Regions from separate parts of the Rummeliibacillus sp. SL167 genome, predicted to be linked through region 1. Evidence: riboswitches for the same ligand, from Rfam matches in the RefSeq annotation. Region 1 holds a riboswitch; each other region holds the start of a gene.
The links. Region 1 has a riboswitch for lysine ahead of FEZ13_RS18485 (amino acid permease). Riboswitches for the same ligand answer to the same signal wherever they lie in the genome.
Positions count from the first base shown of each region.

Region 2: it holds a riboswitch for lysine, as region 1 does, so the genes downstream of both, dapA (4-hydroxy-tetrahydrodipicolinate synthase) here and FEZ13_RS18485 (amino acid permease) in region 1, are expected to answer to the same signal.
Region 3: it holds a riboswitch for lysine, as region 1 does, so the genes downstream of both, FEZ13_RS17520 (transporter substrate-binding domain-containing protein) here and FEZ13_RS18485 (amino acid permease) in region 1, are expected to answer to the same signal.
Region 4: it holds a riboswitch for lysine, as region 1 does, so the genes downstream of both, FEZ13_RS01085 (aspartate kinase) here and FEZ13_RS18485 (amino acid permease) in region 1, are expected to answer to the same signal.

Region 1 covers NZ_VCBM01000006.1:95,549-103,491, reverse strand. The annotation lists gene FEZ13_RS18495 (nucleobase:cation symporter-2 family protein) at 214-1,545, opposite strand; gene FEZ13_RS18490 (xanthine phosphoribosyltransferase) at 1,561-2,130, opposite strand; purine riboswitch at 2,376-2,477, opposite strand; gene FEZ13_RS18485 (amino acid permease) at 3,099-4,571, opposite strand; lysine riboswitch at 4,744-4,923, opposite strand; gene FEZ13_RS18480 (CynX/NimT family MFS transporter) at 5,126-6,337, shown strand; gene FEZ13_RS18475 (iron-hydroxamate ABC transporter substrate-binding protein) at 6,464-7,450, opposite strand; gene FEZ13_RS18470 (FecCD family ABC transporter permease) at 7,733-7,943, shown strand, end outside.
Region 2 covers NZ_VCBM01000002.1:316,286-324,228, reverse strand. The annotation lists gene FEZ13_RS12930 (4'-phosphopantetheinyl transferase family protein) at 1-96, shown strand, start outside; gene FEZ13_RS19610 (hypothetical protein) at 586-753, shown strand; gene FEZ13_RS12925 (hypothetical protein) at 936-1,886, opposite strand; gene FEZ13_RS12920 (hypothetical protein) at 1,948-2,499, opposite strand; partial or broken gene FEZ13_RS12915 (IS4 family transposase) at 2,734-3,534, shown strand; lysine riboswitch at 3,916-4,098, shown strand; gene dapA (4-hydroxy-tetrahydrodipicolinate synthase) at 4,223-5,116, shown strand; gene FEZ13_RS12905 (methyl-accepting chemotaxis protein) at 5,275-6,930, opposite strand; gene pstA (phosphate ABC transporter permease PstA) at 7,445-7,943, opposite strand, start outside.
Region 3 covers NZ_VCBM01000005.1:102,279-110,221, forward strand. The annotation lists gene FEZ13_RS17510 (amino acid ABC transporter ATP-binding protein) at 103-837, opposite strand; gene FEZ13_RS17515 (amino acid ABC transporter permease) at 860-1,609, opposite strand; gene FEZ13_RS17520 (transporter substrate-binding domain-containing protein) at 1,688-2,542, opposite strand; lysine riboswitch at 2,666-2,848, opposite strand; gene FEZ13_RS17525 (PepSY domain-containing protein) at 2,990-4,465, opposite strand; gene guaC (GMP reductase) at 5,366-6,349, shown strand; gene FEZ13_RS17535 (methyl-accepting chemotaxis protein) at 6,946-7,943, shown strand, end outside.
Region 4 covers NZ_VCBM01000001.1:270,100-278,042, reverse strand. The annotation lists gene FEZ13_RS01110 (acyl-CoA thioesterase) at 1-373, opposite strand, end outside; gene sdhB (succinate dehydrogenase iron-sulfur subunit) at 644-1,417, opposite strand; gene sdhA (succinate dehydrogenase flavoprotein subunit) at 1,420-3,171, opposite strand; gene FEZ13_RS01095 (succinate dehydrogenase cytochrome b558 subunit) at 3,233-3,841, opposite strand; gene FEZ13_RS01090 (DUF2507 domain-containing protein) at 4,111-4,530, shown strand; gene FEZ13_RS01085 (aspartate kinase) at 4,887-6,119, opposite strand; lysine riboswitch at 6,241-6,423, opposite strand; gene uvrC (excinuclease ABC subunit UvrC) at 6,482-7,943, opposite strand, start outside.

The DNA.
Region 1 (7,943 bases):
AATGACCGCAATCTAGAAATCGGATCCAAAGTCAAATAATTATTGGAAAATTATTGTATACAAAATCATTATAACACTAAATCTCAAATTCAAAGTAAAATGGGTTATATGCTTTTATATAATCTATCCTGAATAATTCAAAAAGATGACAAATTGGATATTTTTACACAAAAAAGCCCCACCCTATTGGATGAGGCAAAAATAATCTAGATGTTAAACATGCTTTTCAGTGAGGTTTGTTTTGACTTCGTTTATTTCCTTTTTCACTTCTATTTTTTCATCCCGTCTCCACGGAATCATGTTGAAGATAATATTTAATACGATTGCTGTTACACTACCGGCAACAATGCCATTACTTGTTAGAATACGCACTGTTTCTGGAAGCACTTTGAAAATATCAGGAACGACTGTTACACCAAGCCCCATACCAATCGAGCAAGCAATGATCATTGCATTTCCTTCTGATTCATTTATTGCACTGCCCAACATTTTGACACCTTGTGAAATAACCATACCAAACATAGCGATCATCGCGCCACCAAGTACAGCTGTAGGAATGATTGTTGTTAGTGCAGCAATTTTAGGCAAGAAACCCAATGCGACAAGCATAATTCCTGTGATAAAGATGACAGCACGATTTTTTACACCTGTCATTTGTATTAGACCCACATTTTGAGAAAACGCTGTATACGGGAATGAGTTAAAGATACCACCAATAATTGAAGCTAAACCTTCTGACCGATAACCACGTGCTAGTGCTTTATCGTTAATAGGTGTATTTGTCATACTGCTCAATGCAAAATAAGAGCCTGTAGATTCAACAAGCGATACAATCGCTACAAGCGTCATAATGATGATTGGTTGTGCATGGAATTCTGGTGTTGCAAAGTAAAACGGTGTTACAATTTGTCCCCACGCAGCATCAGCTACTGGTGAAAAATCCACCTTTCCCATAAAAACAGCTGCTACAGTGCCAAGTACTAAACCTATTAAAATGGCAATTGAACGAACAAATCCTTTTGTGAAACGATACAGTAAAACAATAGCGATTAATGTACCAAACGCAAGTGAAATATTAGAAACTGACCCGAAATCAGGCGCTCCTTGACCACCACCTGCATTATTAATAGCAACTGGGATTAATGTGATCCCAATAATCGTGACGACAGAACCAGTAACAATGGGCGGGAAGAATTTTACGAGTTTTCCAAAGATACCTGAAATAAGGACAACGATTAAACCGGACGCAATAATTGCACCATAAATAGAGCCAATACCGTATTTTGAGCCAATGCCAATGATTGGTGTTACAGCTGTAAATGTACATCCAAGAACTAACGGTAATCCAATACCAATTACTTTACCACGCATAACTTGTAATAATGTCGCGATACCACACATCATAATATCAATAGATACTAAATACGTTAACTGAGTTGAATCAAATTTTAATGCACCACCAATGATTAATGGTACTAAAATGGCTCCCGCATACATTGCTAATAAATGTTGGATTCCAAGTGTTGCAAGTTTTGCCTTGTTCATCTGATTAGTTGCCTCCTAAGCAAATTGTACTTTTCCATTTTCTAATGATGAAATAATCGCTAACGAATCAACGCGATAACCCTGTTCACGTAGTAATTGACCTCCTGGTTGGAAGCCTTTTTCTATCACAATACCGATTCCACTTGTAGTAGCACCTGCTTGTTTAACAATGTCGATTAATCCCTTTGCTGCTTCCCCATTTGCTAAAAAATCATCGATTACTAATACAATATCACCTTGCGTTATATAATCTTTTGATACAGAAATTGTATTGGTAACCTTTTTAGTGAACGAATAAACATTTGCAGAATAGAAATTATCTGTTAATGTTATAGATTTACGTTTACGAGCAAAGACAACGGGGATTCCTAAAATAAGTCCAGCCATTACTGCTGGTGCAATACCTGATGATTCGATCGTAAGGATTTTTGTCAAACCTGCATCTTTATATCGATCAGCAAACTCTTGACCTATTGCTTGCATGAGTTGTGGATCAATTTGATGATTCAAAAATGAATCTACTTTTAATACATCTCCTGATAAGACTTTACCTTCCCTTACGATTTTTTCCTGAAGTGCTTTCAACCTTGGGATCTCCCTTCTTATTTTCACGTTTTTAAATCTACCTTGCTTTCAATGACCGGATTTCAAGAATTCACATGCTGCGAACCTGATAGGAAATACCCCGCAATTTTGCATCCTTCCCCTATCTTTCTTGACACGAGCCACTTCAGTTTTTAGATAGATAAAAAGCCCGAAGAACTCGTACATCCAATCATCTATGAGTGGAGCAAGTCCTTCGAGCTATACAGTCGAAAAGAACAATTTATAAACATTGCATTGCTTCTCATAGTCAGATCATTTACGGTGATCTGGTAGAAACTTGCAAGCCATATTCTTGCTATTATATGAGTAAATGATATTTAGTTTTAAATTGAGAATGTCCCAATTATAGCATGCTATTTATAAAATTCAATAAAACATTAAAATATAGAATAATTCTGATAATTGTAAAACCCGAATATTTACAGATATTGAAACGAAATTTCAGCTAATCTCCGAACATTTTAGAGGATAATCACACCAATTCTCTTATATGTTCCTCCTTCTCGCTTACTTCGCATCATTATCATACAATAAGTCGCCGTCTTTCGCTCCACAACTATCAAAATTAGTTATTCTTAAATGTTCGTATTTTTTGAGAAGAAAATGATTTATGAAATTGATTCGAAAAGAAAATCATTCGTATTTTTTAGCTCAAAAGCATTGTGAAACCGATTCTATAGACTATTTTTTTATCAGGCATGTTGATTATCCAATTTTATCCATAAAGTATTTATTCGCCCTTTGAGATAATTTATTTGCTCTCTCAAAGACTTTATTCGCTCTTTCCGCAGGACATTGGATTGTTTTTTTATCAAATATGTGCTACACAAAAGGAAAGAGCAAGCCGCAGCGAAGATCTATATAAATGGTCCGAAAAATGCAGGTTTTCTCAAAAATTACGCCACAGACGACCTAATTTTTGTCAAATCAACACGCGTGTTTTTTTATTATTCTTTCATATGGCGTTTAGCCGTCAAATCCGCATCCTCTAGACGGACTATCTTTGTTTTATGTTTCCATTTATAACCAAACCAAATAATCAGGAAGATCGGTAAACCAATATAGGATACGAAAATACCGTTCCAATCAAAGTGATCCCCTGTAAATGCTGTGTAATTTTGACCAAGTATAACAAACGCACAAACTACAAATGCAAAAATCGGACCAAATGGGAAGAATTTTGAGCGATACGGTAATTCAGATAAATCATGGCCCTGTGCTACAAATGCTTTACGGAATCGATAATGACTTGCTGCAATTCCCAACCATGCGATAAATCCGCACATGCCAGATGCATTTAACAGCCAAGTATATACAGTACCTGTACCGAACAAAGATGCTAAAAATGATAAGCAAGCAACTAGTATAGTCACAATAAGTGCTGCGATTGGTACACCGCGTCCATTTAATCGTTTAAAGATTTTAGGAGCCTTTCCTTCCATCGCCAACTCCCACAGTGTACGAGATGATGCATATAAGCCAGAGTTGCCGGCAGAAAGAATAGCCGTTAAAATAACTGCATTCATAATGGAAGCTGCAAAAGCGATCCCTGCGTTTTCGAATACTAATGTAAATGGACTGACAGTTACATCATCACTATTAGCTAGTCGTTGATCCGTATACGGAATCAATAATCCAATTGCCAAAATAGCTAGAATATAAAATAACAAGATACGCCAAAAAATCTGCTTCACAGCTTTTGGAATAGTTTCACCTGGATTTTTGGTTTCTCCTGCTGTAATACCTAATAATTCAGTACCTTGGAATGAGAATCCAGCAGCTAAAAAAATGCCGAATGTCGCAAAAAATCCACCGTGAAATGGTGCATCCCCTTTAAAGAAGTTCGTGAATCCGATCGGCGCTTTTCCCCCAAGAATACCGAAGATCATTAAAAAACTCACTATCAAGAAAATAATAACCGTTGCAACTTTAATAACCGCAAACCAATATTCACTTTCCCCATAGCTATTAACCGACAGATAATTCAACACAAAGATAACAAACAGAAATGCCGCACTCCAAATAAATGAAGGCATATTAGGAAACCAATATTTCATAACGATTGATATAGCAGACACTTCGGCTGCAATCGTAATCGCCCAGTTATACCAATAGTTCCAGCCTAGCGCAAATCCTAATGACGAGTCGATAAATTTTGAAGCATACGTACTAAACGATCCTGAAACGGGCATATACGCAGCCATTTCCCCAAGACTAGTCATCAAGAAAAATACCATAATACCGATTAGACCATATGCAAGTATTGCACCGCCTGGTCCAGCAACAGCAATTGAATTCCCACTTGCCAATAGCAAACCGGTTCCAATTGTTCCACCAAGAGAAATCATGGTAATATGACGACTTTTTAACCCTCTATTTAAGCTCTGTTGTTCACTAGAGCTTGTCTTTTTTGTACTCATAATTCTCCTCTTTCCGATTTATCACGAGAAAAGGTAGAGTAAAGTTAATTAAAAATGGTTCTATATCAAATATTTGAGATATCCTTGTTTCGATACCCAACATTTAGTATAGATCCTAAAAAAAATACCATCCAAGTAACTTGAGATGGTCACTAAAACTCCTACCAATCTTGATAAAGATAGCTCAACACATCATTTCAGATGTGACAGTTCTGCACCTTTCGGTAACAGCCCCAGCATAAACAATAAAAAGCTTGTCGACACTTCGGCAATATCCCCTTTTTAATCGAGTCTATAATGCTTTTTCATCTCGTCGATTATACTCATGGACATGGCAACCTCTACCTCACCTACTGGATGAGGCATGTAATATATAATTTTAATACGGCTCTTATTATAATACAGAGTATTTTTAATAACAAGACGTAAAATAACTGTTACTCTAATACATTTTAGACTTATAGTAAACAATTATTGATGCTGGAATATTGAAATCTACTATTTATTAATGATACGGTTATAAAGAAGTTTCTTTTCAGGGAGGCCGTACAATATTGACACAACTGACACCTAGACAAAGTAAAAAATTACATTGGAATCGGAATACTTGGATACTTGTACTTGGTATTATTTTCATATCATCTACTTTACGTTCCCCTCTAACATCAGTAGGTCCAATTATTACCTATATAAAACAAGGCCTAGATATTTCCAATGTACTAGCAGGTTTTATCACAACTATTCCACTACTAGCATTTGCACTGGTTTCACCATTTGCGCCAAAACTTGCAAGACGCTTTGGGTTTGAGAAAACCTTGCTATTTGCCATGATTATTTTGGCCTTCGGTATAGTTATACGCTCAATGGGGAACATTATTTTCTTATTATCAGGGACAGCACTCATCGGTATTGCCATTGCATTTGGTAATGTTCTGCTGCCAGCACTTATTAAGCTAAAATTCCCTTTACAAGTTGGATTGCTAACTTCCATCTTCACAGTAGCGATGAATATTTCAGCGAGTATTGCCGCAGGTGTTAGCTATCCAATCGCCAGTACAATTGTCGGTTGGAAAGGTGCGCTTGGCTTTTGGTTTATACTTACGATTATTGCTTTTTTCGTGTGGTTACCACAATTACGCCAACAAATAAATGTAAAAGAAGATCATAAGCATATGAGACCTAGCAAACCGATTTGGAAATATCCTTTGACATGGGCTATTACGCTATCAATGGGCTTACAATCCTTACTCTTCTACACAACTGCAGCTTGGATTCCAGCCATGTTAAAATCTCAAGGGATAAGTGCCCATCAAACAGGATGGATGTTCTCTATCATGCAATTTTCACAATTGCCTATGACATTTCTTATCCCTATATTAGCGGCGAGAAAATCAGATCAACGCTCATTAGTGGTGATGTTTAGTATCTTGTATATCATTGGTTTTTCAGGGATTTTGTTGAACCTAACTTCACTTACTGTTCTTTGGATGATTTTCATTGGTCTCGCAGGTGGCGCATCATTTGGACTAGCCATGATGTTTTTCTCTTTACGCGCTCGCAATGCATTCGAAGCCGCAGAGATTTCTGGTACAGCCCAATCTATCGGCTATCTATTAGCAGCAACAGGACCTGTACTTTATGGCTATATTCATGATTTATTTGAAAGTTGGCAATCAGCCAATGTACTCTACATTGTTGTAGTAATTGGTTTGTTCTTTTTCGCATGGATATCTGCAAAAGATCGTTATGTAACATCTGAAAAATAGAAAACTAGGCTGGTTCAAAAGAAAAATTTTTGTCCTATAATTGAAAAAGGCACGGATGCTGATGGATCAGCATCCGTGCCTTTTGGATAGTATGTTTTTACCTTTAACTTTGTTTAGCTATGCTTATTATTTAACTAAACTTTTTACTACATTATCTACGATTTGTTCATTGGCAATAGGGCCTGTGTAAAGCCAGCTTTCTTTAGAAGAGAATTCGTGGACATTGCCAGCCTTTACAGCAGGAATGCTTTGCCATAATTTATTGCTCAATGTGCTTTTGGCTTTTTGCGCATCACCATTGACTAAGAAAATGTGATCAGCATCTAATTCTACAAGTTTTTCTAATGAAATCTCATTCCAGTTACTTGTTGATTTTGCTGAAATTTCTTTGACTACAGCAGGAACTTTTAATCCAAGGTCTTGATATAGAACTGCGCCTGTTGATAATTTTTCATTGACCATATAAAATTTACCGCCAAATAACCATACTGCCGCTACAGATGGCGTGCCTATTGCATCATTGATTTCTGTTTTAGCTTTTGTTACTTTTTCATCGTATTTATCTAAAATTTCTTGTGCTTGATCTTTTTTATCGAATACATCTCCGACACGCAATAATTCATCACGCCAATCATTGTTTTGTTCTTTACCAATGACATATGTAGGAGCGATTTTGCTATATTGTTCGTATTTGTTGCCCTCTACCATTTGCGCTGAATCCATAATGATTAAATCAGGTTTAAGTTTTTGAACAGATTCAAATGGTAAATCATAAGAAATCGTTGGTACTTTCCCTAGTTTGTCTTGTAAGTAATCTTGAATGCTTGCCCCATCACCTACACTCCATTGAGCAACTGGTGTTATTCCTAAGGCAACCAAGTTATCTTCTAAATACGATGCAATCACTCGTTTCGGATTTGCTGGGATTTTCACTTTATGTCCCATTGCATCTGTGACAACTCGTGTCGTAGATTTAGCTTGAGAAGATTGTTCTGTTTTTTGATCACTTGTTTTTTCACTGCTATTTTCTTCGTTACAAGCCGCAAGTGAAAATGCTAAGACACCTACCCCTAAAAGTTGTATTGCCTTTTTCTTGCTTATAACATTGTACATTATTAAAAGCCCCCTGAAAAAATTTTTATTTTAAATTGAAAACGATTATCGATATCAATTAAAATATAATTATTAGACATTGTCAAATTCCAATGATCTATATAAGATTTATAAAGTATAACTTTACCTAGTGGAGATTTCCTTCATCCCTACTGGGCATTCATTAAACCAGTAGAGCTTATACAAGCAAAGTTGCCTCCTTTGTTATTTTGATCGATTCTTGTAGGAGGAACATACTGCTTGTTAATGCAGGATAAACTGTACTGAGAAAGAAGATGTCACATGAAGAAAGAAAAAAAAGCAATAAACAAAGCCTCAAGCATCACATGGATGATCGTAGCCATTGGTTTATTGTTAATAAGTGTAATAGTATCTATTCATCTAGGAGCATCAAATTTAAGTTACAAAGATATTTGGACTTCTTTGTTCCATTATGATGAATCTAATGCAGCACATGTAGTGGTACGTGAATTACGTCTACCTCGAGCAATTG
Region 2 (7,943 bases), on a different contig from region 1:
AATACCCGAGTTTCCGTTTCAATTTCTGGAAAAGTCGTCCCACGCATTCAATTTTATCAAATAAATCACCAATCATTTTTAGATGAATTATTATAGAGATTAAAAAGCTGTATTGATTTTTCATTACAGCTTTTTATACTTTACGAATTTGAATTGCTCCATCGGAATTGACACCTGTACGCAGGAATTGAGCATGCATTTTCTAGGACTTGAGCAAGCCCTATATAGATGGAACCAAAAATGCAAAATTTTTTAGAATCACACCAAATATTCATCCTATTTCTCCTACTCAACACGACTGATATGCAAAATTTCTATTCTATATCTGTTATCCTACTTCCCCATATATTTTTCAGTTCAAAAATTTTCTCTAAGAAATAATAAGGGATCGAAACGTTTTTCAAATGCACGAAATCCATGTTAAAGCTCACAAAGGAATTTCAGGGTAGATCCTACGATTCTATGATTAGCCATACAACCCTAGTTTTCACACGATATATCCTTCTTGAATGGAACAGGAGAAATGAACAAGATCCAAAAACAATCGGATTCCTCTTTTTCTTGATGTGCGAAGAGGTGAAAGATTTGGATATGCTTACGGCTTTACAGCAGTTACTAGAACTATTTGAAACCCTGCCAAAAGGCGCTGTTTCTTTAAGCACGGAAACTTTAAATGGTCAATTACTACAATGGTTTGAGTCCCTGCCAAGTTCCATCAAAGGTTCATTGAGTTTTTCTATGTCCGAAAGTTGAGTTATTAATAATTAAGTTTTAACATTGCATAACAGTTTATCAATGTACTAAAAAAGCCTGATTTTCATGAATTAGAAAATCAGGTTTTTTATTTTATTATATACTTTAAAACAACAGACTATGCTTTATTGAGAGCCTCAATTAAATGGTTTACTCCCATTACTATAGGTACTTTATTATAACTATTCAATATAGATTCGATTACTAGATACTATATTCGCATCAATAAAAGGAGAATCCGGTGTCAAATCTTTAAAAGGGGTAGGTAGAAATAGGCTAACTATAATGTTTTTATCCTTATTTAATTGTTTTTTACTCATTGTTGTTGGTACTGAAACTTCTTGACCTGATTTTAATTTATCATATATATATGGTGTTTTATTGCTAACATTTATCTGTCTCCAATTTAGTAGAGACACTATATAAAAATCAACTTCACGGTCCCATTGATTACCATAAACTAAGTTATATTTAAAACTAGATTTTTTTTGAATTAGTTTTCCTTTATATTTGTTGTTATATTCACCTAAAAAAACTCCAGAAATAGCTCCATTATTGGTAATTTCATTATTAGTTCTTATTAATTTGTTTTTGGTTGGAATCTCATTAATGTTCTTAAGAATATTTACTCTAACACTAAATACTTGTGAATATGCTAGTGATTGCTCCAAATTTGTAATTTTCTTATTAGGACTTCTTAATATTAAATAACTAATTGAATGGAAACCATCTGATAGCCCCTTTATCTCTACATTCATTGCTTTATATGCATCTTTTTTTGTTTTAAAGATATAAAAATTTTTCGATTTACCGTCTACTGAGAATGTCATTTGTTTAGCATGATCAAAAATTAGAAGAATAAATTCTTGTTCTTTTGATGTTTTATTACCTAATATTATCTTTTTTTTGAAGTTGCTTTCTTTATTATTTAATTTAAATGTTCTTTCTTTTACTATTTGATTATTATCAAAAAATCCTAGACTAAAACCTTCGCCAGAATTCGCTATAGGAAGTTCCTTATTTGAATATTCTGTATCCTCTCCTTCAGTTTGGCTTGATGCATTAGTTTGGCATCCTAAATTAAAAAACAAACTTGTAATTAGAAGACAAAATAACAGTACTCTTTTACTCAAATTACACCTCCAAAAAATACTAAGAAGCATAAAGGCTTTACCCAATATGCTTCTTTAAATTTTACGACCATTTATCTGTAGCTTCAGTATTTGGATACCAACTATTGTACCCTGCATGCTCGAACGTATGACTTGATGTATCCTTGTATTTACCAGGTGGGAGAAGAACGTTAGATTTTCTTGCAGTTGCTGCAGCATAACCTGAATCTTCATTAGTTTTCGATTTAGTAGCCATTACAGTACCGCCACTAGTTAATGTTGTTGAAACACCTATTTTGTCTATAGAATAATATTTACTTTTAGATTTACTGGTATATGAACCAGATGTACCTGTTCCATTTAAAGTAACTGTAACATTGGGGAATTCATATGATCGACTGATATCAGATTTTGCACTCCAATATGGTGCTTTAGCTGTTACTTTCCATTTTTCAACACTTACGGATATTGGATTACCGCTAGAATCATATGTTGTTGTTTCTACTACCGAGTCACCAAATCTATCATAATATGTTGAAGTTGTTTCTGCTGCCGATACATCTGTTAAAAAACTTGAACTTGCTAAAACACCTAAAGCTACCAATGATGCTGTCAATTTGCTTTTAAATTTCATGCGTTCTCATCTCCTATTTTTTAAATTATTTGGAACAAATATATTATATATATAAATTTCATTTATTTCAAATATATTTTAACAATTATTATAAAAGTTTACATTTCATTGCATTTAACTGAAGATTAAAAATACTCATAATCTTCAATTATTTAATTCTAACCATAAAAAATTCCTTTATAATGGATTTAGCAAGTGATCACCCGTCCAAATCCACTAAAAAAGGAACTTTGCATGGGACAGATTCATACAAAAACTCACTATTCGAAAAGAACTATGCCCTTAAAAATTATTGATTCCAGCACATTGCCACTTCATTTAACAAATCATAAATGGGCTCAATTTCGTAAAACCAAGACAGGCGTGAAACTCCATTTACGCCTTGTCTTTATGGAAAAAGGTGAATCTTATCCAGAAAAGGCTATACTTACTTCCGCGAAAGTTCATGATTGGAATGAGCTAGAAGTCATGGTAGACGATCGGGATTGCATGTATGTTTTGACCGTGGTTATTTAGATTACGAGCGATTTGATCGCATGACCGATGAGGCCTATTTCTTTCCAGGCTAAGGAAAAATGCCGTTATTCGACAAGTGTACGACTTTAAAATACCCGAGGATTCGGATGTGTTGTCTGACCAAATGGTATTGATGGGTACTACTTAAAATAGAGCTGAAAACTATTTTTGTTTAGTAAAAGTGCTAGATACCAAAGGAAATGTACTCATCTGGTCACCAATCGTTTTGATTTAGAGCCAGAAGAAATATCAGAAATGTACAAATCTCATTGGGCCATCGAATTATTTTTTAAATGGATAAAACAACATCTGAATATCAAAAAGTTCTATGGTCAAAGCGAAAATGCGATTGACAGCCAAGTATTTATGGCACTAATTGTTTTCTGCTTGAATGTGTTAGCTCAAATGGATACAAAGAGTGAACGGAAAATTCTACAAATCAGCCGTTATTTGAGGGCAGCATTATGGAAGCCAGCACATATTTGGCTTCGGAAAATTAAAGAAAAAGCTGTACCTTAAACAATAAAAATCGTCGTTGTTGCATAAGCATAATTGTAAATAATAGCCAAATTGATGGACCAATTTTGATAAAGCTTTAACTTTTTGGCCGTAAAACCCTGAAAATAAAAAGTTTGAATTTTCTAACATTTTTATGCAACACTAGTGCTTATAAAATTATAAATTACTTCGATATCTTCATCCATTCACGTTGTGTTTTACTAATCCCTTTCTTTTAAAAAAGCTTTCATCAGTGTTCCGTATTATTTATGGTTAGATCAGCATTCATTCTAATACAAATATCTAACTTTCTAAAATTTTCAATGAAGGTATTGCAAAAACTCTAAAGGAGTGCTAAGATATCTTTAATTTAAATATTTACTTATTTCAATATTTCTTTGAAGTAAGGATAGAGGAGCAAAGACCATCAGTATACAATTGGAGGATAATGGGATCCGTCGATGATTGTGGAAAGGGGAATTTGCCGAAGTGGAGAGAATCTCATTCTTCTCAAAGCTGGTTCTGTTGTTGAATAAATACAGAACTGTCATGTAGTAGAAAACTATATGGAGGGCTATCTACGCACAGAAATGATTTTGTTTCTACTGCAACAACGTAGCCTCGTTGTTGCTTTTTTGCGTTATCTTACTAATTGCCCTTCTCCCTCTATTATGTTGATAAAAAAAATCATGAAGGATGTGGAGAAGTAATGAATTTTGGACAAGTTTTAACCGCCATGGTGACGCCATTTGATCAAAACGGGGAAATTGACTTTCCCGCTACAGAAAATTTAATTCATCATTTAATCTCAAACGGTACGGATGGAATTGTAGTTGCTGGTACAACTGGAGAATCTCCTACCTTATCCGCAGAAGAAAAAGTAGAATTATTTAAATTTGTCGTAAAAGTAGTCAATGGAAAAGTACCAATCATTGCTGGAACGGGCTCAAATAATACAAAAGCTTCAATCGAATTAACAAAACAAGCTGAAGATGCTGGTGTTGACGCAATCATGCTTGTTGTTCCATATTACAACAAACCTTCTCAAGAAGGCTTATACCAACACTTTAAAACAATTGCTGCAGCAACTACACTTCCAATTGTTTTATACAATATCCCTGGAAGAAGTGTTATCAATATGGCTGTGGATACAGTCGTTCGTCTTTCACAAATCCCTAACATCGTTGCCATTAAAGAAGCAAGTGGGAATTTGGATGCGATGGCACAAATCATTGAACAGACACCAGAAGATTTCTCACTATATAGTGGTGATGATGGTTTAACTTTACCAATATTATCAATCGGTGGTGCAGGTGTTATTTCAGTAGCATCCCATATCATTGGAAATGAAATGCAAGCAATGGTGAACAATTTTAAAAATGGAAAATTGAAAGAAGCAGCACAGGAACACCGTAGACTTCTTCCTATTTTCAGAGGATTATTCGCAGCGCCAAATCCATCACCTGTTAAAGCAGCATTAAATTTAAAAGGAGTTTCTGTCGGCGGCGTCCGCTTACCGATTCTTCCTTTAAACACTGATGAATTGAGTGCATTACAAGAAGTATTGAAAGTAGTAGATCAAAAAGAAGAAGTTGTTTTATAAAATCTTAACGGAACGAACCTATCCATATTCATAAAAAATGACACATTCCCCATACATTCATTCCTGTATGGGGGATTTTCGTATGTCGCCTTTTCTCACACTAAAACATAGAATAATTTAGGCATCAATACATCAATATATTTACACATCTCAAATATTTATACTTTAAAATCATTGATGATATCTTCCAGACCCTTCGCCAAATGATTTAATGCAAGTGCCTCATTTGTGACATTATCCATAGATGCTAATTGTTCTTCAGTGACAGCTGAAATCTGTTGCATTGTTCCAGCGAATTGTCCTGAAATCGAAGAGATTTCCTTCATTCGGTCGACCATATTCTTTGTTTCTACACTTACATTATCTACGATAGACGAAACGTCATTGGTTTCGTTCGTGACGTTTTGAACGGCTTTTACAATGTTTTCAAAAGATTCTTCGGTTTGATTGACCATTATAATGCCTTCTTTTAATACTTTTAATCCTTGATTCATCGATAGCGCGACATCATCTGTTTCTTCTCTTATCTTATCGGTTATTTCTTTTATTTGCATAACTGCTTGTTCTGATTGATCAGAGAGTTTTCGAACCTCTTGTGCAACAACAGCAAAACCTTTTCCCTGTTCACCTGCACGTGCAGCTTCAATTGCCGCATTTAATGATAGAAGATTGGTTTGACTGGATATTTCACTTATTAAATTCAAAATTTGATCGATATCCTTTGATTTTAGCTGTAATGACTCCAGCATCTCAGCTGTATTTTCAACCGTTTTTTCGACTAAGGATATTTGCTCGACCGTATTATTCACTAACTGGTTTCCTGAATTTGCTATTTGTAATGCGCTATTTATTGAATTTTCGACGCTATGAATAGATTGACCAGTATGAGTCATTTTAGTTGAGATATGAGAAACTTTTCCTGAAGCTTGTGTCGCAGATTCAACTTGTACTTCTGTTCCACTCGCTACTTCTTCAATTGCTATGGAGACTTGTTCTATAGCCTGTCTAGATTCTGAAGAAGTGATTTTTAATCTATCAGAAGTTTGCGTTACCTGTTTTGCACTCGATTCTACATGAGTCATTAAAGATTGAAGTCGATCTGCCATCTGGTTAAACCCAGTGGATAATGCATAGATTTCCTTACTAGATTGACCTATCTTTATCCTTGCTTGCAAATCTCCTTGAGATATCTTATCCATTAATTTTTTTAAAGAAATAACTGGTTTGGTCACTTTACTGATCAACATAAATCCGATGATGCTTGCGATTAGCACCGTAAAAAGCGTAATACCTATCATTAAATTTCTATAGCTATATACAGGCTTTAAATACTCTTGGTCGTTTAATGCAATGACATATACAGATTGATCTAGTTCTACTTGAAAAGAAAGGGCATAAGTCACCCCGTTATCATGTATGATTCCATTTTTTTGTTGATAAAGTTTCTTGGCAAAGCTAGAAGAAAGTTTTGGTATCTCACTCTTAAATTGGTTAAAAGGCTCAGCCTTTCCTTCCTTTGTTATTTTAAATTGCATAGGCGTTAAGGACGCTGACTTAAAACTGCTTCTATTTTGAGTTAGTGCATAGGCTAATTTATGATCAAATTCTTCTGCAGTGGATGTCGATTTTAACATGGTGATTTTTTGATTGATCACTTCGGCTGAAGAAAGCATCTGTTGCTCAGTAGAATGAATGATAACATTCTTGTTTTTATCGTAACTTACAAATGCAATAATGCTAGAAGATAAAATAATAATTAAAATAATGGGAGCCATCAACATTATTCGAAAGCTAAATTTATGTATTTTTAACATAGATTCAATTCCCTCTTTTATTAGTCGACTTTATTTCTTTTTGTCATAGAACGTTCAAATAATTTCATTTAACATATTTAACCACACGAATATTAAGCTGGTATCATTTTATTATTAAACATAAAAAATAGATGTGCTGATTATCCAATTTAATCCATAGAAAGGGAAATTCGTTGATTGCAACAAAGACTTGCCCGCTTTCCAATAAAGTGAAGCTTCCATCAGTGGGGGTTTTCTTCATCCCCCACTGAACTAGAGGAACTCAGGTTACAAGCGCCACGTCCTGTGGCAACACCTGAGGAACCAACATCTTGTTGACCCAAACCAATCGGACTTTTACGGGCAATTGATCCCCCACTTATCTTTCTCGTTTCTCTCTACATCTTGAGGTGGGGGTCTTACTGCCCGTTAAAGTGGGATAACTGCTATCCACAACACTTACTAAAAAGACTACTTTCCTCTAAAATTTAGAGATATAGTAGTCTAATAAAGTGCGTTTTATGTTTGTAACAAGTTAGCTTATTAGTTTACTTTTTACCTTTTTTGGTTTTGCGCCTACCGAGCCTTTAAAACGTTTATCCAATAATTTGGCAATTAAACGTGCTGCAATATTAAATACAAATACCATAATAATTAGTATCGCTGCTGATTTTGTCGCGATTTCACGAGCATCTGGAACAATACCTTCAGAGTTTAACTTCCAAATATGCACGGCAAGAGTTTCAGCAGGTCTAAATATATTAAAAGGATTAACAGGGCTATCAAGAGGAGCTGCCGCATTTAGTGTAGGAGTCGTTAAACCAGCTGTGTAAATAAGTGCTGCTGCTTCTCCAAAAATCCTTCCAGCAGTTAAAATAACACCGGTAATAATTTCCTGAATAGCAGTAGGAATCAATACTTTTGTGATGGTTTGCCACTTAGTTGCGCCCAACCCAAGACTTGCTTCCTTTACACTTGCTGAAACTGAACTAATCGCCATTTCACAAATTCTCGTTAAGTTTGGGAGATTTAAA
Region 3 (7,943 bases), on a different contig from region 1:
TAAAATTTAATCATAGCGCTTACATATTGTGAGTAAATTTGTTCTTTTATGTAATAAAACCTTACATAAAAAGCTGTCATTGATTAGATGACAGCTTTCGTTTTATTTTAACGCACGTTGTAAAAAAGCCTTTGTACGTTCGTGTTTTGGGTTGTTGAATACTTCATCTGGCGCACCGTCCTCAACGATCACACCCTTATCCATAAATACAATTCGATCAGATACTTCTCTTGCAAATTCCATTTCATGCGTAACAACGATCATCGTTAAGCCTGATTGCGCTAATTCTTTCATTACTTTCAATACTTCCCCTACCATTTCAGGATCAAGGGCTGATGTGGGTTCATCGAATAATAGCGCATCCGGTTGCATAGACAAAGCTCTAGCAATAGCAACACGTTGTTTTTGCCCCCCTGATAATTGACCAGGTCTCGCATTTAAATAACGATCCATCCCCACTACTTTTAGGTATTTCATGGCTACATCTTTGGCTTCATCTTTTGAACGTTTTAAAACCTTTACTTGACCTAAGATACAATTGTTTAACACATCGCAGTTGTTAAATAAATTGAATTGTTGAAATACCATCCCTAGATGAGTTCGATACGTATTAAGATTTTGTTTATTACCTAGGATATTTTTGCCATTATAAACAATCTCACCGCCACTTGGCGTTTCAAGTAAGTTAATGCAGCGCAAAAGCGTTGACTTTCCTGATCCAGATGAACCAATGACACACACTACTTCACCTTTTTTCACGGAAAAGTTTATGTCTTTTAATACTTCATGTGTACCAAAGGATTTACTGAGATGTTGAATATCGATAATTGTTTCCATAGTTATTCTCTCCTTTGTACCTCTATTTTGTTTGTTCTGATCCACGAATCAGTGCAGCATCATCTAACATTTGATAGTTCGCGTCACCTGTGAGTCTACGTTCAAAGAATCGCAAAATTTGCGTAACAATAATGGTCATGACTAAATAAATAATACATGCTACGAAGAATGATTCGAAGTAACGGAAGTTATTCCCTGCAATCGATTTAGTTTGGAAGAATAATTCTGTTACACCGATTACATTTAATACAGATGTATCTTTGATATTCATCACATATTGGTTACCTGTCGCAGGTAAAATATTACGCAAAACCTGTGGTAAAACTACATGGACCATTGTTTGCCAATGATTCATACCAATAGCCCGTGCCGCTTCAAATTGACCTTGTTCAATACTCATTATTCCACCGCGTACGATTTCAGCCATATAAGCACCTGTGTTGATCGATACAATCAAAATAGCCGCAAAGGTACGGTTCATGTCAATGCCAAACAATAAATCAGAACCATAGTAAACAACCATTGCTTGCACGATCATAGGTGTTCCTCGAAAGAACTCAACATAAACAGTTAAAATCGCATTAATGGTTTGTAAAATCCATTTTTTAGCTCCACCATTACCCTTTGGAATTGTATTAATGACGCCAATAATCAAGCCGATTAATGCGCCAATAATAGTCCCGATTGTTGAAATAACCAGTGTCATCCAAGCGCCTCGTAAGAACATCGGCCAGTTATTTGTAATGATATTGATAAACCATTCTAAGCTCATTATTACTCCTCCTTAAAGCATAACAAGAACTACCAATTGCTATAAATCACACAATCGGTAGCTCTTTAAGTCTAAAAACTATTTAGCTGCTGGTTGATTTTTGATTGCATCATCCATAATTTGTTGACGGTCTTCTTCTGAAATACCTTTAAGAATTTTGTTGATTTTTTCTGTTAAATCGCTATCTTTTTGTAAGCCGACTGCGATTGCAGTATCTTCTTCTGAAGTTTTGAAGCCTTTATCATCCGCAAATTCAACCATTGCGAATTTATCGTTAGCTGCTGTAGCTGAAACTGCTTCAGGTTTTTCCGAAACGTAAGCATCGATTTTGCCTGACTCAAGTGCTACACGCATTGCTGGGAAGTTATCCATCGCTGTTTGTTTTTTAACGTCTTTAATTTGATCAATAACTGTGTAATGGAATGTATTTAACTGAGCAGTTACCTTTGCCCCCTTGAAATCGGCGATTGAAGTAGCACCATCAAACTTGCTACCTTTTTTTACAACCATTACTAGGTTTGATTTATAGTAAATATCTGAGAAATCAATGGTTTTTTTACGTTCTGCAGTTGGTGACATACCAGCAATAATGGCATCAATTTTACCTGAAGTCAATGCAGGTACAAGACCATCCCATTCTGTTTTAACGATCACTAATTTCTTGCCTAATCCATCAGCAATTTTTTGTGCGATTTGTACATCATAACCATTTGCATATTCTGCATTTCCTTTAATGGCGACACCACCATTTGAATCATCTGATTGTGTCCAGTTAAACGGTGGATATCCCGCTTCCATGCCTACTGCAAATGTACCTTTACTATCCCCACTATCCGATGATTCTGATTTTTTAGAATCATCCGAGCCACACCCTGCTAACACAAGGATGGTCATTAATAAAACACCTGACAATAATGCCCATGTCTTTTTCATATTTCCCTCTCCTTTGAAAAACAATCTCCTATGTGCCTTAGAAAAAAAGACTATAAAAAAGGAACCTGAGTTGAACTCAGGCTCCAGAATATATCTAGTCCTAAATCCTCCACTTTTATCCCATCATGAGATAGCTCAACTCAATAACTTCGACAACTTATTGAGACAGTCCTGCAATTATTCACTGCAGACCCAGCATGTAATATCGAGATTATTACAAACTTCGGCAACATTTCCTTCTCCCTAGTTTCCTCGCTTTCTCTAACTCCACTAAGAACTATTAAATATTGCACCTCTACCTCACCGCGATACTAGTGAGGTTGTATTTATCAATTAATAGTGACAGTCTACATGACTAGCACTTTTCTGTCAACCGCTCACTATTAAATTAGCATAAGATTAGTAGTATTCTAATAAATTCGAGCTATAAATTAGTGAAGGTTTATATCATTTTCCTTCTTTTAAAATATCTGATTCAATATACTGGATTTCACCAGTAGTTGCATCGATTTTTTCAATTTCACCATTTGCTGAGAAATCCATGACATAATTTAATCCATATACTGTAACTTCTTCATCCTCCTCATCATAATTGATCGTGCGAGCAAGTTTCATTTGCAAATGTTCTTTAAATATGGCATCTGCTTGTTCTAATGATAATACAGGATCCATCTTCATATTTAGTAGTTGTGTTTCATCTGGTAATATAATAGAACAATCACGAATAACACCAGTATAAATACCAACATTCACATAGATAGTATATTCCTCTATGCGAATCCCTTTGTAATGGCGTACGAATGTAAAGGTTGTAAATGGTTCGAAATTGTTATCCTCATCATCTTCATCCAAATCCTCTTCGTTTTCTTCTTCCATCATTTCAAGTTCCTCAAAGAATCGGCGCTCTTCCTCCGTTAAATCTTCTTCTGTTAAAACTTCAAAGTCATCGCCATCTTGAAGTTGTTCTTCCAGTAAATATTTTTCATGAATATTTCCTATTGCAGCTTCTAAGAACATTTTCGCCTTTGTTTCAAGAAGCTCTAAAGGTAATTCCTCTTCTAATTCCTTCCATTCAACATTTGACTCATAATTTTGTTGCAACGCGTCTATCTGTTCCATCTTAATCGTTGGTTCAGTTTCTTCCATATTCCTTTCATCCTCTGATGGATACCAATAGGTGCCTACACCGTTTTCTATTTTATGCATATCATTGGTAACGCCTAAGAGACTTTCTATAGATTCAGTTACATTGACTTGTTCAAACGCATGCGCATCGGCGACAAATTCATCCAAAAGCTCATCCGCTGTTACGACTTGCCCATCAACACGAACGGCTACATATTCACGTTTCGGATAATATGCAAGTTTCATCTCTCCGCTATTTTCGAAGATACCTAGTTCCACTAGAGGATATTGGCATAATATATTTTTTGCATCTTGTGCTGAAATTTGAATATCTGGATAAGATAATTGATAATACGATTGAAACAAGACAGCTGAGATAATAAATCCTTGCTTATTGATCTCAATAGTTGCACCTGAATTAGGCAAAAATAAATTTAATGCGCCATCCTTTGCTTCAAACACGATCATATAAGATTCGCCATTCCATTCTGTCATCTTTTTAAAATGCAGTTTTTCTTGGCAAAAATCTTGAATAAAATCTTCTGCACAACCGATCAATTCATCAGGCTCTAGCTCTTCATATTCTTCCAATGAAACATCATTGTTGTTTGTGATTTCTTCCATATCAACCATAAAAGATGTAAGTTTTTGATCATCAGATAACTCTATATGACCATATACTAATTTTCTATGTGCATCGATGATTACGCCAAAAGTTGGATCTTCCTCATCATGTTCAATCGAAATAACTGGTCGACCCATAATATATTCTCGTAATACAAATTCCAAATTTCCCATTATTTGCTTCCTCTCATTAATCTCTTTAAAAGCGAAGTTATTGTTTTTTATGTCCATCAATATAGAAAATCATTGAATCAGGCGTGTTGATTATCCAATTTTATCCATAAAGATAGGGAGAATTCGTTGATTTCCGCTACGGCTTGCTCGCTTTCCTGCGGGCGAATGCTGGGGGCAACAGGATGTTGGTCACGGAGTCGTTGCCACAGGACGTGGCGCCCTTAGACTCCGTTCCTTAATCTCTACGCTGCGGGGTCTCATCTATTCGCTTTTCCCGCGGGAGTCGAGCAAGCCGCAGCGAAGATCTACATAAATGAAACGAAAAATACATGTTTTTTTAAGAATTATATCAAAAATATTTCCTAATTTCTGCCTAATCAACACGCCTGTCATTGAATATCTTTTTAAACAATCCTTAAATCCTGATTTTAACATAAATATATGTATTCGTCTTACGTTGCCCTTGTAAAAATATCTACTTATAATAAGATAAAGTGAAACTCCATCAGTGGGGGTTTTCTTCATCCCCCATTGAAATAGAGGAACTCAGGTTAAGAACGCCACGTCCTGTGGCAACACCTGAGTGACCAACATCCTGCCCGTCCGAAGCAATCGGACTTTAACGGGCAGTCTCCCATCTATCTTTCTCGTTTCTCTCAAAATCTTGAGATGGGGGTATTACTGCCCGTTAAAGCGGGATAAAATTGTGGTGACATCTTCTGTTGAATCAAAATAAACCAATAGAATGGGTCTGGTTGATTGATTTTCCACTTCAAAAACTTCTTTATTTATAAATCAAGGAAAAATTTTTGACATCATAGCGAAAATAATGTAAATTACCAAAGGACGAACATTTTAAAGCTATTAAAAAATAATATTCGTTTTTAGGAGAGTGTGGACATGGATAATGTATTTGATTACGAAGATATTCAATTAATTCCCGCAAAATGTATTGTAAATAGTCGCTCTGAATGTGATACAAGCGTTATGCTTGGAGGTCACAAATTTAGACTTCCAGTTGTCCCTGCAAATATGCAAACAATTATAGATGAATCTCTTGCCATTAAATTAGCTGAAAATGGTTATTTCTATATTATGCACCGCTTCCATCCAGAAACACGTGCAGACTTCGTGAAAGATATGATCTCACGTGGATTAATCGCTTCAATTAGTGTTGGCGTAAAACCTGAAGAGTATACTTTTATAGAAGATTTGGCAAAAGCCAATCTAACACCAGATTATATAACAATTGATATTGCTCACGGTCATTCAAATGCTGTCATCAATATGATTCATCATATCAAAAGACTACTTCCTACATCTTTTGTGATCGCTGGCAATGTTGGTACACCTGAAGCTGTACGTGAACTCGAAAATGCAGGTGCTGATGCGACAAAAGTTGGTATTGGACCTGGTAAAGTATGTATCACTAAGATTAAAACAGGCTTTGGTACTGGTGGTTGGCAATTAGCTGCCCTTCGCTGGTGTTCAAAAGCTGCAACGAAACCTATTATTGCAGATGGTGGGATTCGTACAAATGGTGACATTGCGAAATCCGTTCGTTTTGGTGCAACAATGGTTATGATCGGATCACTATTAGCTGGTCATGAAGAATCCCCAGGTAAAACAATAGAGATAAACGGTAAGCTTTATAAAGAGTATTTTGGTTCTGCGTCTGAATTCCAAAAGGGTGAACGAAAAAATGTCGAAGGTAAAAAAATGCACGTTGAACATCGCGGTCATTTAAGAGATACACTAATCGAAATGGAACAGGACTTACAATCTTCTATTTCTTATGCAGGTGGTTCAAAACTTGAAGCAATTCGTAATGTCGACTATGTCATTGTGAAAAACTCTATTTTTAACGGTGACAAAGTATACTAATCGAGGGTTTTTGATAAAGTGAAACTTCACCAAGAAAGGGTTTTCTTCACTCCTACCAGATATTAGTTGAAGCATGGGTTTTACAGGTAGTTGATCTATACTTACCTCCGCTTGTTACTTGCGTCTTAATATTGGAGACCACACTGCCCGTTAACGCGGGATAAAAATGCATCCTGATTATTGGAAAGTAACTATTTCTAATCATTCAGGATGCTTTTTTGTTGGATTTCAATTATATGCCATCAGGCGTATTGATTATACTTGCAGTAACGGATGAACCTTGACACAATCGTTCAATGATGTCTTTGATTCAAAATAGTATCTAAACATCTGCTAGCGGAAATAAACTTTCATAAGCGATTTCCCCTAAACCTGCACATGAAAAGTTTTTATACAGAAAATACTTAAATTGTTACTCAAAATATGTATTTTTATGAATAAAGACTCAATACGTTTCTTTCAAATCGTGGTAAAATTGACCTGAAAAATTAAAAATATGATATTATTTATGCTATTTGTCTGATAATTATAAATAGACTATAGACATAGATCAAAATCATATGAAATATAAATCTACATAGAGAGGTCATCTTTAAATGAAACTATTTTCTAATTGGAAGTTACGAAGTAAATTAATATGTGCGTTTTTAGTCATTCTAATCATTCCTTCCACCGTTTTAAGTGTTATCTCTTACAGTAGTACTAAAAATCAAATCGAAGAAGATCAGATCAATAGCGCTAAAGTGAACATCAATCTATTAAACACGCAAATTACAAACACTATTCAAGCCAAAACACATGATGTAGAATACTTTTCCAAAAAGATTACATCATCAACTTTAGATATCTCCAAAGACTCAGACTTACGTAAAATTTTAGATCAATATGTTCATGAACATCCAGAGGCTGCAATGGCATACATCGGTACAGTAAAGGGACAAATGATTCGAATGCCATACTTCAAATATCCAAAAGACTATGACCCTCGAAAACGCCCATGGTATCAAGAAGCTATGCAAAATAACGGAAAGGTCATTATTACAGAACCATATACATCCTCAACTTCCGGTAACTTAGTCATAACGATTTCAAAAAAATTACAAGATGGCTCCGGTGTTGTCGGTATCGATATTAATATTGATACTCTTCGAGAGATTGCAAATAAAGTGAAAATTGGTCAAAAAGGTTTTATCACTTTAGTCGATAACCATAAAACCATTATTTCGCATCCTCATAAGGAAAGCGGCACAATTGCTTCAGAGAAATATATGAAAACGGTTATGGCTAACGAAACGGGACAAACAGACAATCATAAACATCACATTATATATACAACCAATCAGTTAACAGGATGGAAAGTGATTGCTACAACATATGATTCCGAAGCTACAAAAGCCGTGATGTCAACACTATATACATTTTTGGCTGTACAGATTCTATTTTTAATTGTAGGGAGTATGTTAATCCTTATGATTGTTCGTTCGATTGTGAACCCTATCAAGAAGTTGGAAACAGACGCTCATAAGATGAGTGAAGGGAATTTGACGGAGAGCATCGCCATTCATTCTAATGACGAAATTGGCGAACTTGCGAA
Region 4 (7,943 bases), on a different contig from region 1:
CGATTGTTCCTCTGCCTGTAAAACATATTTGTTCAAGATGATCTACACCTAAATAATGCAAATCGACAGACGAAGATCCTATTTTGGCAATCTTGGCATATACCTTCAATGGTTCGTTGAAATACACCTGTTTTAGATAGTCACATTGTATGTCTGCGACTACAGGGATGTTATTCACATCCTGATCCGTCCAATCCTCCATTAATCCTAAATGATTAAAAAAATCAATTCTAGCCTGTTCAAAATAAACAATTGGCACTGTATTATTCAAATGTCCATACATATCTGTATCTGAAAAGCGTACTTTGATCGGCACATAAAACGAAAATTCTTCTCTCCATTTTTCTATATTTTCTATATAACTTTTTAACATCCATATCCCCCCTGTTGAAAATGAATAGTTATTCATTTATTATAACAAAAAGTTGGCTATGGAATCTATTCAATTGAACGAATCGATTTTTTACTGGCCTTTTGGGCACACAGTGATTCTTATTTAAGCCTGTGTTCTTTGTTTATTTTTTGTGTAAAAGTTTTTATGTATGATTGGGAGACAATTACTCTTGAAAATTTACAGGAGGAAATAAAAAGCACAGAATGCTGATCAATAGCATTCTGTGCTTTCTCGTTATCTATTTTATTACTAGTCAACCATATGATCAGAACCAAAGAAGTTTCTGAACATTTGAACAGTTGTAGCACGGTTTAAAGCCGCAATAGAAGTTGTCAAAGGAATACCTTTTGGACAAGCAGCCACACAGTTTTGTGCGTTACCACAATTGGCAAGACCGCCTTCACCCATAATTGCGTTTAAACGTACATCTTTGTTCATAGCACCTGTTGGATGCGAGTTAAATAGACGTACTTGTGAAAGTGGAGCTGGTCCGATGAAGTCTGAATGGCTATTGACATTTGGACAAGATTCTAAACATACACCACAAGTCATACATTTAGATAATTCATAAGCCCATTCACGTTTACGTTCAGGCATACGAGGACCTTCGCCTAAGTCGTAAGAACCATCAATTGGAACCCATGCTTTCACTTTTTTCAATGAATCAAACATGCGGCTACGATCGATTTGTAAGTCACGAATAACAGGGAAAGTACTCATTGGTTGTAATTTCAATGGTTGTTCTAATTGATCTACCAATGCGGAACAAGATTGACGAGGACGACCATTGATAACCATTGAACATGCCCCACAAACTTCTTCTAAACAGTTCATGTTCCATGCAATAGGTGTAGTTTGTTTACCATCAGTTGTTACAGGGTTTTCACGAATTGCCATAAGAACGGAAATAACGTTCATATTTGGACGATAAGGAACTCTAAATTTTTCCCAATAAGGGTTTGAGTTCGAGTCATCTTGACGTTGGACTTCAACTTCAACATATTTTTGTGCTTCGTTACCCATAATTAGTGAGCTCCTTTCGTATAGTCACGTTTACGAGGCTTGATAAGTGAAATATCAACGTCATCGTAAGTAATTTTCGGATCAAATGAAGGTGTAAATTCAGCAATTGTTGTTTTAAGGAAGTTTTCATCATCACGTTCTGGGAAATCAGGTTTGTAATGAGCTCCACGAGATTCGTTACGAAGTAAAGCACCTTTTGTAATAACATTTGCTAAAGCAAGCATGTTCTTCAATTGACGAGTAAATTGAACACCTTGGTTGGACCACTTAGATGTATCGTTAATATTGATATTGTTCCAACGTTCTTTTAATTCTTGTAATTTTACAAGAGTTTGTTCTAATTTATCATTGTAACGAACAACTGTAACGTTTGAAGTCATGACTTCACCAAGTTCTTTGTGAAGTAAGTATGCATTTTCATTACCATCTAAACGCAATACTTCATCCCATTTAGCTTGTTCTTCTTTCACAGCGTTATCGTATAAAGAAGATGAAAGATCTTCAACGTGTTTATCTAATCCTTGGATGTAATGAACAGCGTTAGGACCTGCTACACTACCACCGTAAATAGCTGAAAGTAATGAGTTTGCACCAAGACGGTTTGCACCATGTTGAGAGTAATCACATTCACCTGCAGCAAATAGACCAGGAATTGAAGTATGTTGATCAAAGTCAACCCATAGACCACCCATAGAATAGTGAACAGCTGGGAAGATTTTCATAGGTACTTTATGTGGATCATCACCAACGAATTTTTGATAAATTTCAATGATACCACCAAGTTTAACGTCTAATTCATGTGGATCTTTGTGAGAAAGATCTAAGTATACAACGTTTTCACCGTTAATGCCTAGTTTTTGGTTAATACATACGTCAAAGATTTCACGTGTTGCAATATCACGTGGTACTAAGTTACCGAATGCAGGATATTTTTCTTCTAAGAAGTACCAAGGTTTACCGTCTTTATATGTCCAAATTCGTCCACCTTCACCACGAGCAGATTCTGACATTAAACGTAATTTGTCATCGCCAGGAATTGCTGTTGGGTGAATTTGAATCATTTCACCATTTGCATATTTTGCACCTTGTTGATAAACGATTGATGCTGCAGAACCTGTATTAATCATTGAGTTTGTTGATTTACCAAAGATGATACCAGGACCACCACTAGCCATGATTACGGCATCAGCACGAAATGCTTTGATTTCATGAGTTGTAAGGTTTTGAGCTTTAATACCTTTACATACGCCTTCATCATCAAGAATTACGCCTAGGAATTCCCAGCCTTCATATTTTGTCACTAATCCTTCAACTTCCCAACGACGAACTTGTTCATCAAGTGCATAAAGAAGTTGTTGACCAGTAGTCGCACCAGCAAACGCTGTACGGTGATGGATAGTACCACCGAAACGACGGAAATCCAACAGACCTTCAGGTGTACGGTTAAACATAACGCCCATACGGTCAAATAAGTGAATAATACCAGGTGCTGCTTGAGTCATTGCTTTAACTGGTGGTTGGTTTGCTAAGAAATCCCCACCATAAATTGTATCATCAAAGTGGATCCAAGGAGAGTCCCCTTCACCTTTTGTATTTACGGCACCATTAATCCCGCCTTGCGCACATACAGAGTGTGAGCGTTTTACCGGAACTAATGAGAATAATTCAACTTCTGTGCCCATTTCGGCAGCTTTCATAGTAGACATCAAGCCAGCTAAACCGCCACCAACGACTATCAATTTGCTTTTAGCCATGTTTTTTTCTCACTCCTCGTTCAAATAGTAATCAAGCGCTTACAAGTTTACACATGACTGCTTAAATAAATGCAAGTAGAGCACCCACGCCGATTACAGATAACACTACAAAGAAAATCAATGTGATGTAAGTTGCAATTTTTTGAGATTTTGGAGATTGTGTAATTCCCCAACTTACTAAAAATGACCAAATACCGTTAGCCAAGTGGAACGTAGCTGAAATAATACCTAATGCATAGAACGCAACCATGACTGGGTTAGATAAAATATTAGCCATCATATCATAGTCAACTTCTGTACCAAGCGCTTTTTGAATTCGAGTTTGGAAAATGTGCCATGCAATGAATATTACAAGAATAACGCCTGTAATACGTTGAAGTAGGAACATCCAGTTACGGAAAGTACCAAAACGTTGATTATTTGGTGCTGCTGTAAAGGCAATATACACTCCATAAAATGCATGGAACATTAAAGGAATGTAAATGACAAACCATTCAAGGAACCATAAGAATGGTAAATTCCCCATAAATCCACTTGCTGTGTTAAATGCTTCTGCACCGTGTGTTGCTTGGAAGTTGATTAACAAGTGTTGCGTCACGAATAACCCTACTGGAATAATTCCAAGAAGAGAATGCAGACGACGCCAATAAAACTCTCGATCTTTCGACAAGACTGTTACCCCCCTTAATACTTGAAAGCAAGATGTCAATTTTTTGTCATGTAATTATCACTCGACATCTATTGACTGCTTGTTTCATAATGGTACAATATTATGACAAGTTTATTGTACTCTCATACCACAATAGCGTCAAGGCAACATGAACTTTTTTATGAGCTATTCTCGTTCATATTATTCTCGAAAAAAGCAATCATTCATGTCTAATGTGTATTAATTCTTTTACTGACATAATTTAGACAAAATATGAAAGAAGGATTTTCATGTCTACTCAACAAAAAAATGAAATAACACAATTTGGTTATGAGCTAATTCGTGATCATGTACTCTCTTCTATATTGGGGAAAAATGAAAAAGATATACTATATTGGTGTGGAAAAGAACTAGCTCGTCAATTTCCGCTCTATGATTTAGAAGAAGCAATCTCATTCTTTAAAGAAGCTGGTTGGGGAGATTTAACGATTGATAAGGTCTCAACTGATGAAGCTTTTTGTACTTTAACCGGAGATCCCGAAGTATTAAAATTTGATAGTCGCTGTTTTCAACTTGAGGCTGGATTTTTGGCGCAGAACCAACAAAAATACTGTGGCTTCCTAACAGAGTGCTACGAAGAAACGAAACCAAAACAAGCACAAGTTAAATTTCACATCAAATGGGATTTGAAGGATAGGATAGAAGGCTAGAGTGAACCTTTACCCAGGGAAATTTTCTTTCACTTGGGTTAGTTAGTTGGATCAATTCATCTTTTATAAGCGGTTAATTCTATACTTTACTAGTTATTTTAAAAGAAAACTTTCTGCTTGTTCATACACGATAGATTCATTCATCAAAAACTCCTACCAGAAAAAATGGAGAATACTGAAAAACTATAGAACCATGATTTTTATCACAGTTTTTTCAGTAGTCATCAAAATACTGGTAGGAGTTTTATTTACGTAATAAAGGACTCCACGCATACGTTCGTTCATATGAAAAGTCCTTTATGAACATATTGACGCTTACTCATTAATTGTAGTAGCCATCAGGTGAAAGTCATTTATTAATGTGGAATTTTTTCTTTGACGGATAAACCAAATTCGTCATGTAAAGCATTTGCTGCTTTTAACATATCTTCCTGCGGTACAACAACAGATACTTTGATTTCTGAAGTGCTGACCATTTTAACAGGAATCCCTTCACGATATAAGCGTTCGAACATCGATGCCGCAACACCTGGATTTGACACCATACCAGATCCGACGATTGAAACTTTTGACAGTTCCCCTTCATAGTCCACATGATGATAGCCCAATGTATCTTTGTGTTCAGATAAAACTTGTAATGTATCTTGAAGATTTTCTTTTTTTACTGAGAACGACACAGATGGTTCCGTTCCTTCAATAATCGTTTGGACAATAATATCGACATTGACATGATTTTTGGCTAATGTTGTAAAAATATTAGCTAATGAACTATTATATGCTTCCTTATAATATACCGTTAAACGAATAATATCCGATTCAAATGCAACACCACGTACAACCAAGCCTTTTTCCACTGTAATTTCCTCCTTCAAGATAGTACCTTCAACATCCTCATAACTCGAACGAACAGACATAGGAATATGATGATTCTTGGCTACCTCTACAGAGCGAGGATGTAGAACACCTGCTCCCAGATTCGCTAGTTCGAGCATTTCATCATAGGACATTTCCAGTAACTTTCTGGCGCCTTTAACATATCGAGGATCACTTGTATAAACACCATCAACATCTGTATAAATATCACAGCGTTCAGCATTTAGTGCTACTGCAAGTGCAACAGCAGTCGTATCTGAACCTCCGCGGCCTAATGTTGTAATATTTCCTTCATCATCAATACCTTGGAAACCAGCGACTACAGCAACCTTCCCCTTTTCCAAAGCATCTTTGACAGCCTTTGGTGCAATATTCTCGATTCTTGCATTGCTTGGCACATGCTCTGTCATAATACCGGCTTGCCAACCAGTAAATGACTGCGCCTCAATTCCTAATTTATGCAAAGCAATGGATAACAATGATATCGTTACTTGTTCTCCAGTTGTCAATAGTACATCCATTTCTCTTTTTGAAGGTGATTCAGAAATTTCATGAGCCATATCTACAAGTTGATCTGTCGTTTTCCCCATTGCAGATACAACTACGACAATGTCATGCCCGTTTTGTTTCTCACGCTGAATGCGTTTGGCAACATGCATAATTCTTTCTGTTGTTGCGACGGAAGTCCCGCCAAATTTTACCACTAAAATACTCATCAAAACGCTCCCCTACATAGTTGTATGTGGGCGACTTTCACAATGATTTCTAATGAAAAAAGAGCAGCCCTTTCACATGTGTGAAGAGCTGCTCTTAGCATGCACGTTCAAAAGAACATTCATGTGAGATAGCCCTCCAGAATCTATGTTGACTCTGACAATTCTACATTTCTTCAATGTAGAACCAGCAGCAAGATGGAATTAGCAATCTTGCAACTTCGGCGGCCTCCCCTTTCATCGACCTTCAAAGGATCTATTCATCCTCCAGTCGGGTACTCTTGAAACCCGCGCCTCTATCATCACTAAATCAGTGATTTTTAATTGGTGACACTACGATACCATATAAATCGCTATTTTTGCAATTATTTTTTCAAAAAAAAGTCAATGATTGCCTGAGCCAGTTTTTTAGGTACACCAGCTTCTTGTAATTCTTCAAACGTTGCTTCTTTAATCTTCTTGATCGAACCAAAGTGTTTTAATAGCTGTTGCTTTCTTTTTGGTCCGATTCCTGGAATTTCGTCTAAAATGGATGTAATCGCATTTTTTTCGTGCAGCTGCCTATGGAATGTGATCGCAAATCGGTGTACTTCATCTTGAACGCGTTGTAACAAATAAAAAGCTTCACTTGTTCGTTTTAGCGGAATGATTTCAGGCGGATTTCCATATAACAGTTGAGAAGTTTGATGCTTATCGTCTTTTGCTAATCCCGCAATTGGAATATCCAATCCAAGCTCATCCTCTAAAATTTCTCTTGCTACTTCCATCTGTCCCTTCCCTCCATCGGTTACGAGTAAGTCTGGAAGAGGGAGGCCTTCCTTTAAAACTCTTGAATAGCGGCGACGAATAACTTCGCGCATCGCTCCATAATCATCATGTGCATGGGCATTTTGAATTTTAAATTTACGATATTCTTTTTTACTCGGTTTACCATCAATAAAAACAACCATTGCCGAAACTGTATCCGCTCCAAAAATATGAGAATTGTCAAAAGCTTCGATACGTAGAGGAGTTGCAATATTCATCGCATCCCCCAATTGTTCGCAAGCACCTATTGTTCTTTGTTCTTGTCTCTCAAGCAATTGGAATTTCTCAGTAATAGCTATTTGAGCATTTTTTGATGCCAAATCGAGTAATTCCTTTTTCCTACCTCTTTGTGGCTTTAACACTTTAATATTCAATACTTGCTGTAACATATCACCATCTATTTCTTTTGGGATAAGAATTTCCTTAGGTTTTATATGTTCAGCTTTTTCATAAAATTGCCCGACATATGTTAAAAATTCATCCTCTGGTTCTCCATATGAAGGAAATAAAGAGACTGCACGTTCAATTAGTTTCCCTTGTCTAACAAAGAATACTTGTACACACATCCAGCCTTTATCTACCGCATAGCCAAAAACATCCCGATTGATAAAATCAGTTGTGGTGATCTTTTGTTTTTCCATTACAGCGTCAATATGGGCTATTTGATCTCGATATTCCTTTGCACGTTCAAAATCTAGTTTTTCTGAAGCATCCAACATTTTCTGATGCAATTCCTCTTTGACTGCCGTATATCCGCCATTCAAGAAATTCGTAATTTCTTGGACCATCTCATCATAAACCTGTTTATCAATATCTTTGACACATGGAGCTAAACATTGACCTAGATGATAATATAGACAAACACGATTCGGAAGTGAATAACATTTCCTTAAAGGGTATAGTCGATTAAGCAGTTTCCTGGTCTCATTTGCCGCATAGACATTCGGATAAGGACCAAAATATTTTCCTTTATCCCTTTTTACTTTGCGAACTGTGAGTAATCTTGGATATTTCTCATTT